DNA from 3 places in the Streptomyces sp. NPDC059582 genome. Region 2 is predicted to be linked to each of the others. Evidence: riboswitches for the same ligand, from Rfam matches in the RefSeq annotation. Region 2 holds a riboswitch; each other region holds the start of a gene.
The links. Region 2 has a riboswitch for thiamine pyrophosphate ahead of ACFV0T_RS19460 (thiamine ABC transporter substrate binding subunit). Riboswitches for the same ligand answer to the same signal wherever they lie in the genome.
Positions count from the first base shown of each region.

Region 1: another riboswitch for thiamine pyrophosphate. It lies ahead of thiC (phosphomethylpyrimidine synthase ThiC); the one in region 2 lies ahead of ACFV0T_RS19460 (thiamine ABC transporter substrate binding subunit).
Region 3: another riboswitch for thiamine pyrophosphate. It lies ahead of thiO (glycine oxidase ThiO); the one in region 2 lies ahead of ACFV0T_RS19460 (thiamine ABC transporter substrate binding subunit).

Region 1 is NZ_JBHWCC010000005.1:31,186-34,454, reverse strand. It holds gene thiC (phosphomethylpyrimidine synthase ThiC) at 1-1,233, opposite strand, end outside; TPP riboswitch at 1,226-1,403, opposite strand; gene ACFV0T_RS06690 (YibE/F family protein) at 1,475-3,076, shown strand; gene ACFV0T_RS06685 (SsgA family sporulation/cell division regulator) at 3,264-3,269, opposite strand, start outside.
Region 2 is NZ_JBHWCC010000021.1:41,320-44,588, forward strand. It holds gene ACFV0T_RS19455 (ABC transporter permease) at 1-82, opposite strand, end outside; gene ACFV0T_RS19460 (thiamine ABC transporter substrate binding subunit) at 58-1,131, opposite strand; TPP riboswitch at 1,221-1,328, opposite strand; gene rlmN (23S rRNA (adenine(2503)-C(2))-methyltransferase RlmN) at 1,372-2,478, opposite strand; gene ACFV0T_RS19470 (hypothetical protein) at 2,636-3,269, opposite strand, start outside.
Region 3 is NZ_JBHWCC010000051.1:41,093-44,361, forward strand. It holds gene ACFV0T_RS32990 (S8 family serine peptidase) at 1-940, shown strand, start outside; gene ACFV0T_RS32995 (hypothetical protein) at 1,101-1,463, opposite strand; TPP riboswitch at 1,516-1,627, shown strand; gene thiO (glycine oxidase ThiO) at 1,625-2,791, shown strand; gene thiS (sulfur carrier protein ThiS) at 2,788-3,000, shown strand; gene ACFV0T_RS33010 (thiazole synthase) at 3,004-3,269, shown strand, end outside.

The DNA.
Region 1 (3,269 bases), on a different contig from region 2:
AAGGTCGATGTTCTCCTTGATCTTGTGCATCGGGACATGTCCCGGGCCCTCGATCATGGTCTGTACGTTGAAACGCTTGGCGATCGTGTTGAGTTCCCCGAGCGTGCGCAACTCCGCGAACTGCGCCGCGTCGTTGGCGTCCGCGATCGACCCCGGCCGCAGACCGTCGCCCAGCGAGTAGGTGACGTCGTAGGCGGCGAGGATCTCGCACAGTTCCTCGAAGTTCTCGTACAGGAACGACTCCTTGTGGTGCGCGAGGCACCAGGCCGCCATGATCGAGCCGCCGCGCGAGACGATGCCGGTCTTGCGGTTGGCCGTCAGCGGCACGTACGGCAGCCGGACCCCGGCGTGGACGGTCATGTAGTCCACGCCCTGCTCGGCCTGTTCGATGACCGTGTCCTTGTAGATCTCCCAGGTCAACTCCTCGGCCCTGCCGTCGACCTTCTCCAGGGCCTGGTAGAGCGGCACCGTCCCGATGGGGACGGGGGAGTTGCGCAGTACCCACTCCCGGGTGGTGTGGATGTTGCGTCCGGTGGACAGGTCCATGACCGTGTCGGCGCCCCACCGAGTCGCCCAGGTCATCTTGTCGACCTCCTCCTCGATGGAGGAGGTCACCGCGGAGTTGCCGATGTTGGCGTTGACTTTCACCAGGAACCGCTTGCCGATGATCATCGGCTCGATCTCCGGGTGGTTCACGTTCGCGGGCAGCACAGCCCGGCCCGCCGCGATCTCCTCCCGGACCACCTCGGGCGCCACGTTCTCCCGGACGGCCACGAACTCCATCTCCGGTGTGATCTCGCCGCTGCGCGCGTAGGCGAGCTGGGTGACCGCCTTGCCGTCGCGGCCGCGGCGGGGCTGGCGCGGTCGTCCGGGGAAGACCGCATCGAGGTTGCGCAGGCCGCCACGCGGCGAGGTGTGCTTGATCCCGTCGTCCTCGGGACGGACGGGACGGCCCGCGTACTCCTCGGTGTCTCCGCGCCCGATGATCCAGTTCTCCCGCAGCGGTTGCAGACCCCTACGGACATCGGTGGCGAGGAGGGGATCGGTGTATGGGCCCGATGTGTCGTACAGCGTGACCGACTGCCCGTTGGTGAGGTGCACCTGACGGACCGGCACGCGCAGGTCGGGGCGCGAGCCCTCGACGTACGACTTGTGCCAGCCGATCGACTTCCCGGCCTCCTGGGGCTGTTCGCCCTGGTCGGAGACAGGCGTGCGTACGTCCTTGTTGGTCATGAGACCTACTCCCTACGCCGGCATTACCCGGTAACAGGTTCAGCGGTCGACGCAGCGGCTTCCGTCGGCAGACGTTTCATGTGAAACATCACTCGTTCCACGTGAAACATCGCGAAGACGAAGGTCAGCGCCCTCTCAGCCCGGTGCTCCGAGCTCCCGCGTGTGCAAAGGTGCCTCCACGCTAGCGTCATTTGTGGCGCGGTGAACAGTGGGCCTCTGCCGTTCTTGCGATGATCGGTCGGTGACCACGACACACGAGCCGCCGTACCCCTCGCCGGAGCCGCCTCGCGGACCCGGAGCCGACCACGGCACCGGGAGCGGCAACGGCCCCGGATACGGCCATGGTTCCGGTGCAGGGCACACCCACGGACATCACCCCGGACACGGCACCGGACCTGGGCAGGGGGCGGTACATGGGCCGGGGCCCGGGCACGGCCCCGGACCAGGACACGGACCGGAGCGGGGGCACGGGCACGGACCCGGGGATCAGGATCCGGGGTCGGGCGGCGGACACGGTCCCGGATCCGGTGGCGGGCACGGTCATTCGCACAGCCATGGCCCCGCCGCCCCCGTCTCCAAGCACCTGCGCAAGGTCATCGCGGCGATCCTCGTGCCGTTCGCGGCGGCGGTGGTGGTCGGCCTCGCGGTGCTGTGGCCCGGTGGCGCCCCGGCACACGAGCGCACCGGGGTCGGGTTCGACCGGCAGACCCAACAGGCCACGGTCACCACAGTGGACGGTGTGAGCTGTCGTTCGGTGAACGCCTCGGGGGACACCCCGACCGGCGACACCTCGACCGCCGAGGGTTCCTCCGCCCAGCAGGAAGCGAACGGCACCTGCAAGAAGGCGACGATCCGGGTCGACACCGGTTCGGACAAGGGTCGTACGTTCACCGAGATCGTCCAGCCGGACCAGTCGCGCCAGCTGCACCAGGGTGAGAAGGTCGTGGTCGCCTACGAGCCCTCCGCGCCGAAGGATCTCCAGTACTCGGTCACCGACGTCAACCGCCGGATCCCGATGACGCTGCTCGCGGGCATCTTCGCGCTCGCCGTCGTGATCGTCGGGCGGCTGCGTGGCGTGATGGCGCTGGTGGCACTGGCCATCAGCTTCCTGATCCTGAACTTCTTCATCCTGCCCGCCATCCTCCAGGGTTCGAACCCGCTGGTCGTGGCGGTGGTGGGGTCGAGCGCCATCATGCTGATCGCCCTGTATGTCTGCCACGGACTGTCGGCCCGCACATCCGTGGCGGTGCTCGGCACTCTGATCTCACTGGTGCTGATCGGCATCCTGGGCTCGCTGTTCATCGACTGGGCCTCGCTCACCGGCAACACCGACGACAGCACCGGTCTGATCCACGGTCTGTATCCGGCGATCGACATGAGCGGTCTGCTGCTCGCCGGCATCATCATCGGGTCGCTCGGTGTCCTCGACGACGTGACGGTGACGCAGACGTCGGCGGTCTGGGAGCTGCACGAGGCCAATCCGTCGATGGGCTGGCGGGGGCTGTACCGGGCGGGCATCCGCATCGGCCGTGACCACATCGCCTCGGTCGTCAACACGCTCGTCCTCGCCTACGCGGGCGCGGCGCTGCCCCTCCTGCTGCTGTTCTCCATCGCGCAGAGCAGTGTCGGCACGGTCGCCAACAGCGAGCTGGTCGCGGAGGAGATCGTGCGCACGCTGGTGGGCTCCATCGGCCTGGTCGCGTCGGTGCCGGTCACCACCGCGCTCGCGGCGCTGGTGGTCGCGGCCGACCGGTCGGGTCAGGACGGCGCCGTCACCACGGGCCCGACGGGTGCCCCGCCGGCTCCGGCACGCGCGGGAAGGGGCCGACGGCGCAAGCGGTGACGCACGCCTGACATCACCCGAACGCCTCGGCCCGGCGTCACCCGAACGCCACAGCGGCAGCGCCGTGGCGTTCCCACCCGACTTCCACAGAAGCGTTCCTGCAGGCCCTCAGGGAGCCCACAGAAGCGTTCCTGCATGCCCTCCACGCGCCGTTCTGACGCGTCCGACGCCCCCAGGCGCCCTCGCTTCAGCC
Region 2 (3,269 bases):
CCATCAGCCCGAGCCGCGCCGCGTTGCCCTTCCGTCCCTCGCGGGGGGCGCGCGGGGCTACTTCAGTACGAGCGAGGTCCACGACTTGACCCACTGGTCACGGTTGGCGGCGATCCGGTCCGGCGCCATGATCTCGGGGTCCTTGGCCGCGGGCCCGTACGCGGTGAACTCGGCCGGCACCTTCGCGTCCGCGACCACCGGGTAGACGAACATGTTCAGCGGCATGTCCTCCTGGAACTCCTTCGAGACGAGGAAGTCGATGAACGCCTTGCCGCCCTCGGTGTTCTTCGCGTTGCCCAGCAGCCCCGCGAACTCGATCTGCCGGAAGCAGGTTCCGGCCGCGACGCCGGTCGGCGCGGTCGTGGGCTTCGGGTCGGCGTAGATCACCTCGGCGGGCGGCGAGGAGGCGTACGACACGACGAGCGGCCGGTCGCCCTTGGCCTTCTTGCCGCCCGCGGAACCGGAGAACTCCTCGTTGTACGCCTGCTCCCAGCCGTCGACCACCTTCACACCGTTGGCCTCGAGCTTCTTCCAGTACTCCGGCCACCCGTCGTCGCCGTACTTCGCGGCCGAGCCGAGCAGGAAGCCGAGGCCGGGCGAGGAGGTGGCGGCGTTCTCGGTGACGAGCAGGTTCTTGTACGCCGGCTCGGCCAGGTCGTCGAGGGTGGCCGGCGGGGTCAGCTTGTGCGCGCTGAACCAGGCCTTGTCGTAGTTGACGCAGATGTCGCCGTAGTCGACCGGCGTGACCCGGTGCTTGCCCTGGTCGAGCTGGTACTCGGCCCCGACCCGGCCCAGGCCCTTGGCCTCGTACGACTGGAACAGCCCGTTGTCGAGGGCCCGGGACAGCAGCGTGTTGTCGACGCCGAAGAAGACGTCGCCCTGCGGGTTGTCCTTGGTCAGGATCGCCTTGTTGACGGCCTGGCCCGCGTCCCCGTCCTCGAGGACCTTGACCTTGTACCCGGACTGCTTCTCGAAGTCCGCGAGCACGTTCTTCGAGACGGCCCACGAGTTGTGGCTGACGAGGGTGACGGTCTTGGAGTCCTTAGCGCCCTCGTCCGCGGACGACCCGCAGGCGGACAGCGTGACCAGGCCCAGCCCGACCGCCGCGGCCACGAACGTCTTGGTGTGCACTTGATTCCTCCTGGAGGTGACCAGGAAGAGACGCGGCCCCGCCCGGGGCCGTCGGACGGATCCGCCGGCTCCCGGGCAGGGCGCAACAGCTTGAGTGATGACCGAACTTCCTACCCAGAATGACCTGGGCGAGGTTCAGAGGGTCTGCGGCCCGGTTGCCGCACTCTCAGCGCTGTGGCGCTCCCCTGTCGGAATATGAAGATGTGTACCGCGCAAGAATACCGGCCGTGGCCGGAATGCCTACCGCTCGGTGGCGGCCAGCTGGCCGCAGGCGCCGTCGATCTCCTGCCCGCGGGTGTCGCGGACGGTGACCGGCACCCCGTGCGCCGCGATGGCCTCGACGAACGCCTTCTCGTCCTCGGGACGGGAGGCGGTCCACTTCGAGCCCGGCGTCGGGTTCAGCGGGATGAGGTTGACGTGCACGGGCTTGCCCCTGAGCAGCCGACCGAGCCGGTCACCGCGCCAGGCCTGGTCGTTGATGTCCCGGATCAGCGCGTACTCGATGGACAGCCGGCGGCCGGACTTCTCCACGTAGTCGAACCCGGCGTCGAGGACCTCGCGCACCTTCCACCGCGTGTTCACGGGGACCAGTGTGTCGCGCAGCTCGTCGTCGGGCGCGTGCAGCGAGATCGCCAGGCGGCACTTGAAGCCCTCGTCGGCGAACCGGTGGATGGCGGGCACCAGCCCGACCGTCGACACGGTGATGCCACGCTGCGACAGCCCGAGCCCGTCCGGCGCGGGGTCGGTGAGCGCCCGGACGGCTCCCACGACCCGCTTGTAGTTGGCGAGGGGCTCGCCCATGCCCATGAAGACGATGTTGGACAGCCGGGCCGGTCCACCGGGCACCTCACCGTCGCGCAGGGCGCGCATCCCGTCGACGATCTGGTGCACGATCTCCGCGGTCGACAGGTTCCGGTCCAGTCCGGCCTGCCCGGTCGCGCAGAACGGACAGTTCATCCCGCAGCCGGCCTGTGAGCTGATGCACATGGTCACCCGGTCCGGGTAACGCATCAGCACGGACTCGACGAGCGTCCCGTCGAACAGCCGCCACAGCGTCTTGCGCGTGGTGCCCTCGTCGGTCGACAGATGCCGCACGACCGTCATCAGCTCCGGAAGCAGCGCTTCCTGGAGCCGGCCGCGCGAACCGGCGGGGATGTCGGTCCACTCCGCCGGGTCGTGCGCGTACCGAGCGAAGTAGTGCTGCGAGAGCTGCTTGGCACGGAACGGCTTCTCACCGATCTCGGCCACGGCGTCCTTGCGCTCCGCGGGCGTGAGGTCGGCGAGATGCCGCGGCGGCTTCTTGGCTCCGCGCGGGGCGACGAAAGTGAGTTCTCCGGGTGCAGGCATAACTCTTCCAGTGTGGCAGATCAACTCCGCTGCCCCAGGCGGGAGCGGGGTGGGGGTGGTCACCCGGGGGTGGTGTCTGTCAGCGTCGAGCCGCAGGCAGTCCCGGGCACGGCCCAGCCATGACGAGCCCCGCCGCGATCCAAGGTGCCCAGGCGGCTCAGCCGTCCGTCGCCAGCACGTCGCGCAGTTCGGCGATCTCGCGCTCCAGCTCGCGGTAGTGATCGGTGACGTTGTGCTCGGGCGTGGGAGTGACGCGGCCCTCGTCGAGTGCGGTCAGGCGGTCGCCGAGGGTGGCGAGCGTCGCCTGTCGGCCGAACCAGCCGGGTGCGCCCTGCGCCGCGGCCAGCTCGTCCCGCGCGGCCCGGTGGGCGGCGTGGATCCGTTCGCGGAGCGGGACCAGGTCGTCGCGCAGCCGCTCGGTCGTCCGGCGCAGCTCCATCACCGACTCGATGGCCTCGACGAACGGCTCCCCGGCCGCCGCCATCTCCTGGGCCTGTTCGACGAGCTCCTCCAGCGAGGGCATGATCTCGCCGAGGTCGTCCAGATCCTTGCCGACGAGGTGGGCACGGGTCTCGGTGTACCGCTCCGACATCCCGTCCACGTCCGCCAGGACACGCGCCGCCGCGTCCGTCTGTCCGCGTATCGCGTCGGCGGGCACTCCGTCCCGGCGTCCGAGCAGTACGGCGATCTCCGCCAGCTCCTGCGCCAGCGCCTCCCGCAGTTCCAGGAGCGCCTCATGGGACCGGTCCGCCCCCTCCACGGTCGAGCGGAAGCTCGCCGCGAGCCCTTCG
Region 3 (3,269 bases), on a different contig from region 2:
GGGGATCTACGGGTGGGCCACGTACAACGGTCTGCAACTGGCCCAGCAGTGGACGCTGTTCCGGGCACCGCACCGGATGACGGCGTACTACACACCCGACGTCCCGTGGACGACGGCCACGTTCGAGTACGCGACGGACGCCGGGGCGCTCGGAGCGCAGTACACCAACCCGACGGTCTACCGCCGGGGGCGCACGGTGACCGACAACTGGCTCACGGGGCCCTTCAATCCGTCGCTGTCGGCGAACGGACCCGACGGCCGGGCACAGGCGACCCGCGACGGGGACAAGCTGCGCCTTGCGCTGCCGATGTTCTCGGACGCGGCGGGCCACCGGTCGGAGCCCGCGCGGTCGGTGGAGTCCGGCGAGACGGTGCTGCGCGACGCCTCGGGCAGGGTGCTCGACCGCAACGACGTGCCGGGTCAGGGTGTTTTCGACGTGCCCGCGCGTGGGCAGTGGTACGAACTCGCCTCCTCCGCGCATCGCGACGCCGCGGAGTGGGCGCTCGGCACGCACGTGACGGACACCTGGCGGTTCCGCTCGGAGCACACCGGCGGTGAGCGCCCGCTGCCGTTGCTCGACACGCGCTACGACATGGCCGGGCTGGACGGTGACAACTCGGTGCCCGAGGGGTCGGAGTTCACCTTCGGCCTCGGCATCGACCGCCCGGGGGCGGGCGGCGGCGCCGACGGCGAGCGGGTGTCGGTGCAGTACTCCACGGACGACGGCGCCACCTGGCAGCCGGCGAAGGTGCGGGGCCGGGACGGGGACCGGCGGGTGACCGTACCCGCCATGGACACCGGCTGGGTCTCGCTGAAGGTGACGGCCTCGGACCGTACCGGCGCGTCCGTCACGGAGACGGTCACCCGGGCCTATCGGGTGGGCTGCCCCGAGTACTGGTGCGCCTTCGCCCCGGCATGGCCGCACTGGCCGGCCGGATAGTCCGCAAGCCGATGCGACGACGGTGCGGGCCGGGCCTCGGGGGCCCCGGCCCGCACCGTCGTGCCGTGCCGGTGCTTGCCGAAGCCGAAGCCGAAGCCGATGCCTCCGCCCGACGACCGAGCGGCCGTGCGCACGCACCCGGCGGCGCTCTGGCCACCGGTCAGGCGACCTGCTCCGCAACCGGCTCGGTCAGCTGCTCGACGACGCTCGTCCCGCTGCCCGGCTGCGACTCCCACTCCCAGGCCTCCTCCAGGCGTACCCGGCCGTCGGGCAGCTCGACGACCGTGGACACACAGTGCCCGGACGAGGTGCTCCCGTCGTGCTTGAGCTGCACGTACCGGAAGTCCAGCCGGTCACCTGACCGAGTGCCCACCAGCCGTCCGCGCACGACGTCACCGCCCGCGTACTCCGCCCAGATCGCGCCGTCCTTCTCGTGGTACGCGAACCGGGTACGCGTACCCACCTGACCTGGGGCCTGGTCCGCCACCGGGGCGAGGACGAGTCCGTCGAGCGAGCGGGCCATGGGCGGAGGCTCCCTTACTGAGACTTACGGCAGCGGGCTAGGGTGGAAAACGTAAAGCACTCGCGGGAGCCCGGACGCACCGGGCTGAGAGGGAGGCTGGCGGCCTCCGACCGTACGAACCTGATCCGGGTCATGCCGGCGAAGGGAGGGGCTGGACGCCCATGTCGCCTACGCGTACGTCAGACGTCCTCGTCGTGGGGGGCGGAATCATCGGACTCGTGACGGCGTGGCGGGCCGCGCAGCGCGGGTTCGCCACGGCCGTCGTGGATCCCGAGCCCGGCGGCGGGGCCGCGCAGGTGGCGGCCGGGATGCTGGCCGCCGTCACGGAGCTGCACTTCGGCGAGCAGACCCTGCTCGGCCTGAACCTCGCCTCGGCCCGCCGCTACCCGGACTTCGCGGCCGAGCTCACCGAGCTCACCGGCCAGGACCTCGGCTACCGCCGCTGCGGCACGCTCGCCGTGGCGCTGGACGCCGACGACCGCGCGCATCTGCGCGAACTGCACGTCCTGCAACGGCAGTCGGGCCTGGACTCCGAGTGGCTGTCCGGGCGGGAGTGCCGGCGCCTGGAGCCGATGCTCGCGCCGGGCGTGCGTGGCGGGCTCCGGGTCGACGGCGACCACCAGATCGACCCGCGGCGGCTGGCGGCCGCCCTGGTGACCGCGTGCGGACGGGCCGGTGTGGTCTTCCACCGGGAGTGGGCCGAGCGGCTGGACGTCGCGCGGGAGCGGGCGGCGGGGATCGTCACCCGCGAGGGCACGACGCTGGGCGCGGAGCAGGTGGTGCTCGCGGCCGGCAGCCTCAGCGGGCGGCTCGCGGGCGTCCCGCCGGACGTACGGCCGCCCGTGCGGCCCGTGAAGGGGCAGGTGGTCCGGCTGGCGGTGCCACGGCGGTACGCGCCCTTCCTGAGCCGGACCGTACGGGCCGTGGTGCGCGGCAGCCAGGTCTACCTGGTGCCGCGGGAGAACGGCGAACTGGTCCTCGGGGCGACGAGCGAGGAACTGGGCTGGGACACCACGGTGACGGCGGGGGGCGTGTACGAGCTGCTGCGCGACGCGCACGAGCTGATGCCGGGCATCACGGAGCTGCCCCTCACCGAGACCCGGGCCGGGCTGCGCCCCGCCTCCCCCGACAACGCGCCCCTGCTGGGCCCGACCGCGCTGGACGGGCTGCTGCTGGCCACCGGGCACCACCGCAACGGCGTGCTGCTCACGCCGGTCACCGGTGAGGTGCTGGCGCATGCGCTGGCCACCGGTTCGCTGCCGGCCGAGGCACGTCCCTTCACCCCCGCGCGGTTCGCCGCCGCCGTACTCACGGAGCAGCCCGCATGAACACCTCCCTCACCATTTCCGTCAACGGGGAGCCCCGGGAGATCACGCCCGGCACGGCTCTCGACACCCTCGTCCGGACACTCACCGCGGCGCCGTCCGGCGTGGCCGCCGCGCTCAACGAGACCGTCGTCCCGCGCGGGCAGTGGCCGGCCACGGCCCTGTCCGAGGGCGACCGCGTCGAAGTCCTCACCGCCGTCCAGGGGGGCTGACCCATGGCCGACGATCCCTTCGTCATCGGCGCTACGTCCTTCTCGTCCCGGCTGATCATGGGTACGGGCGGTGCGCCCAGCCTCGACGTGCTGGAACGGGCGCTGGTCGCCTCCGGCACGGAGTTGACGACGGTCGCGATGCGGCGGGTGGACCCGTCCGTACACGGGTCCGTGCTGTCGGTGCTGGAGCGGCTCGGGATCCGGGTGCTGCCGAACACGGCGGGCTGCTTCACCGCGGGCGAGGCCGTGCTGACGGCACGGCTGGCGCG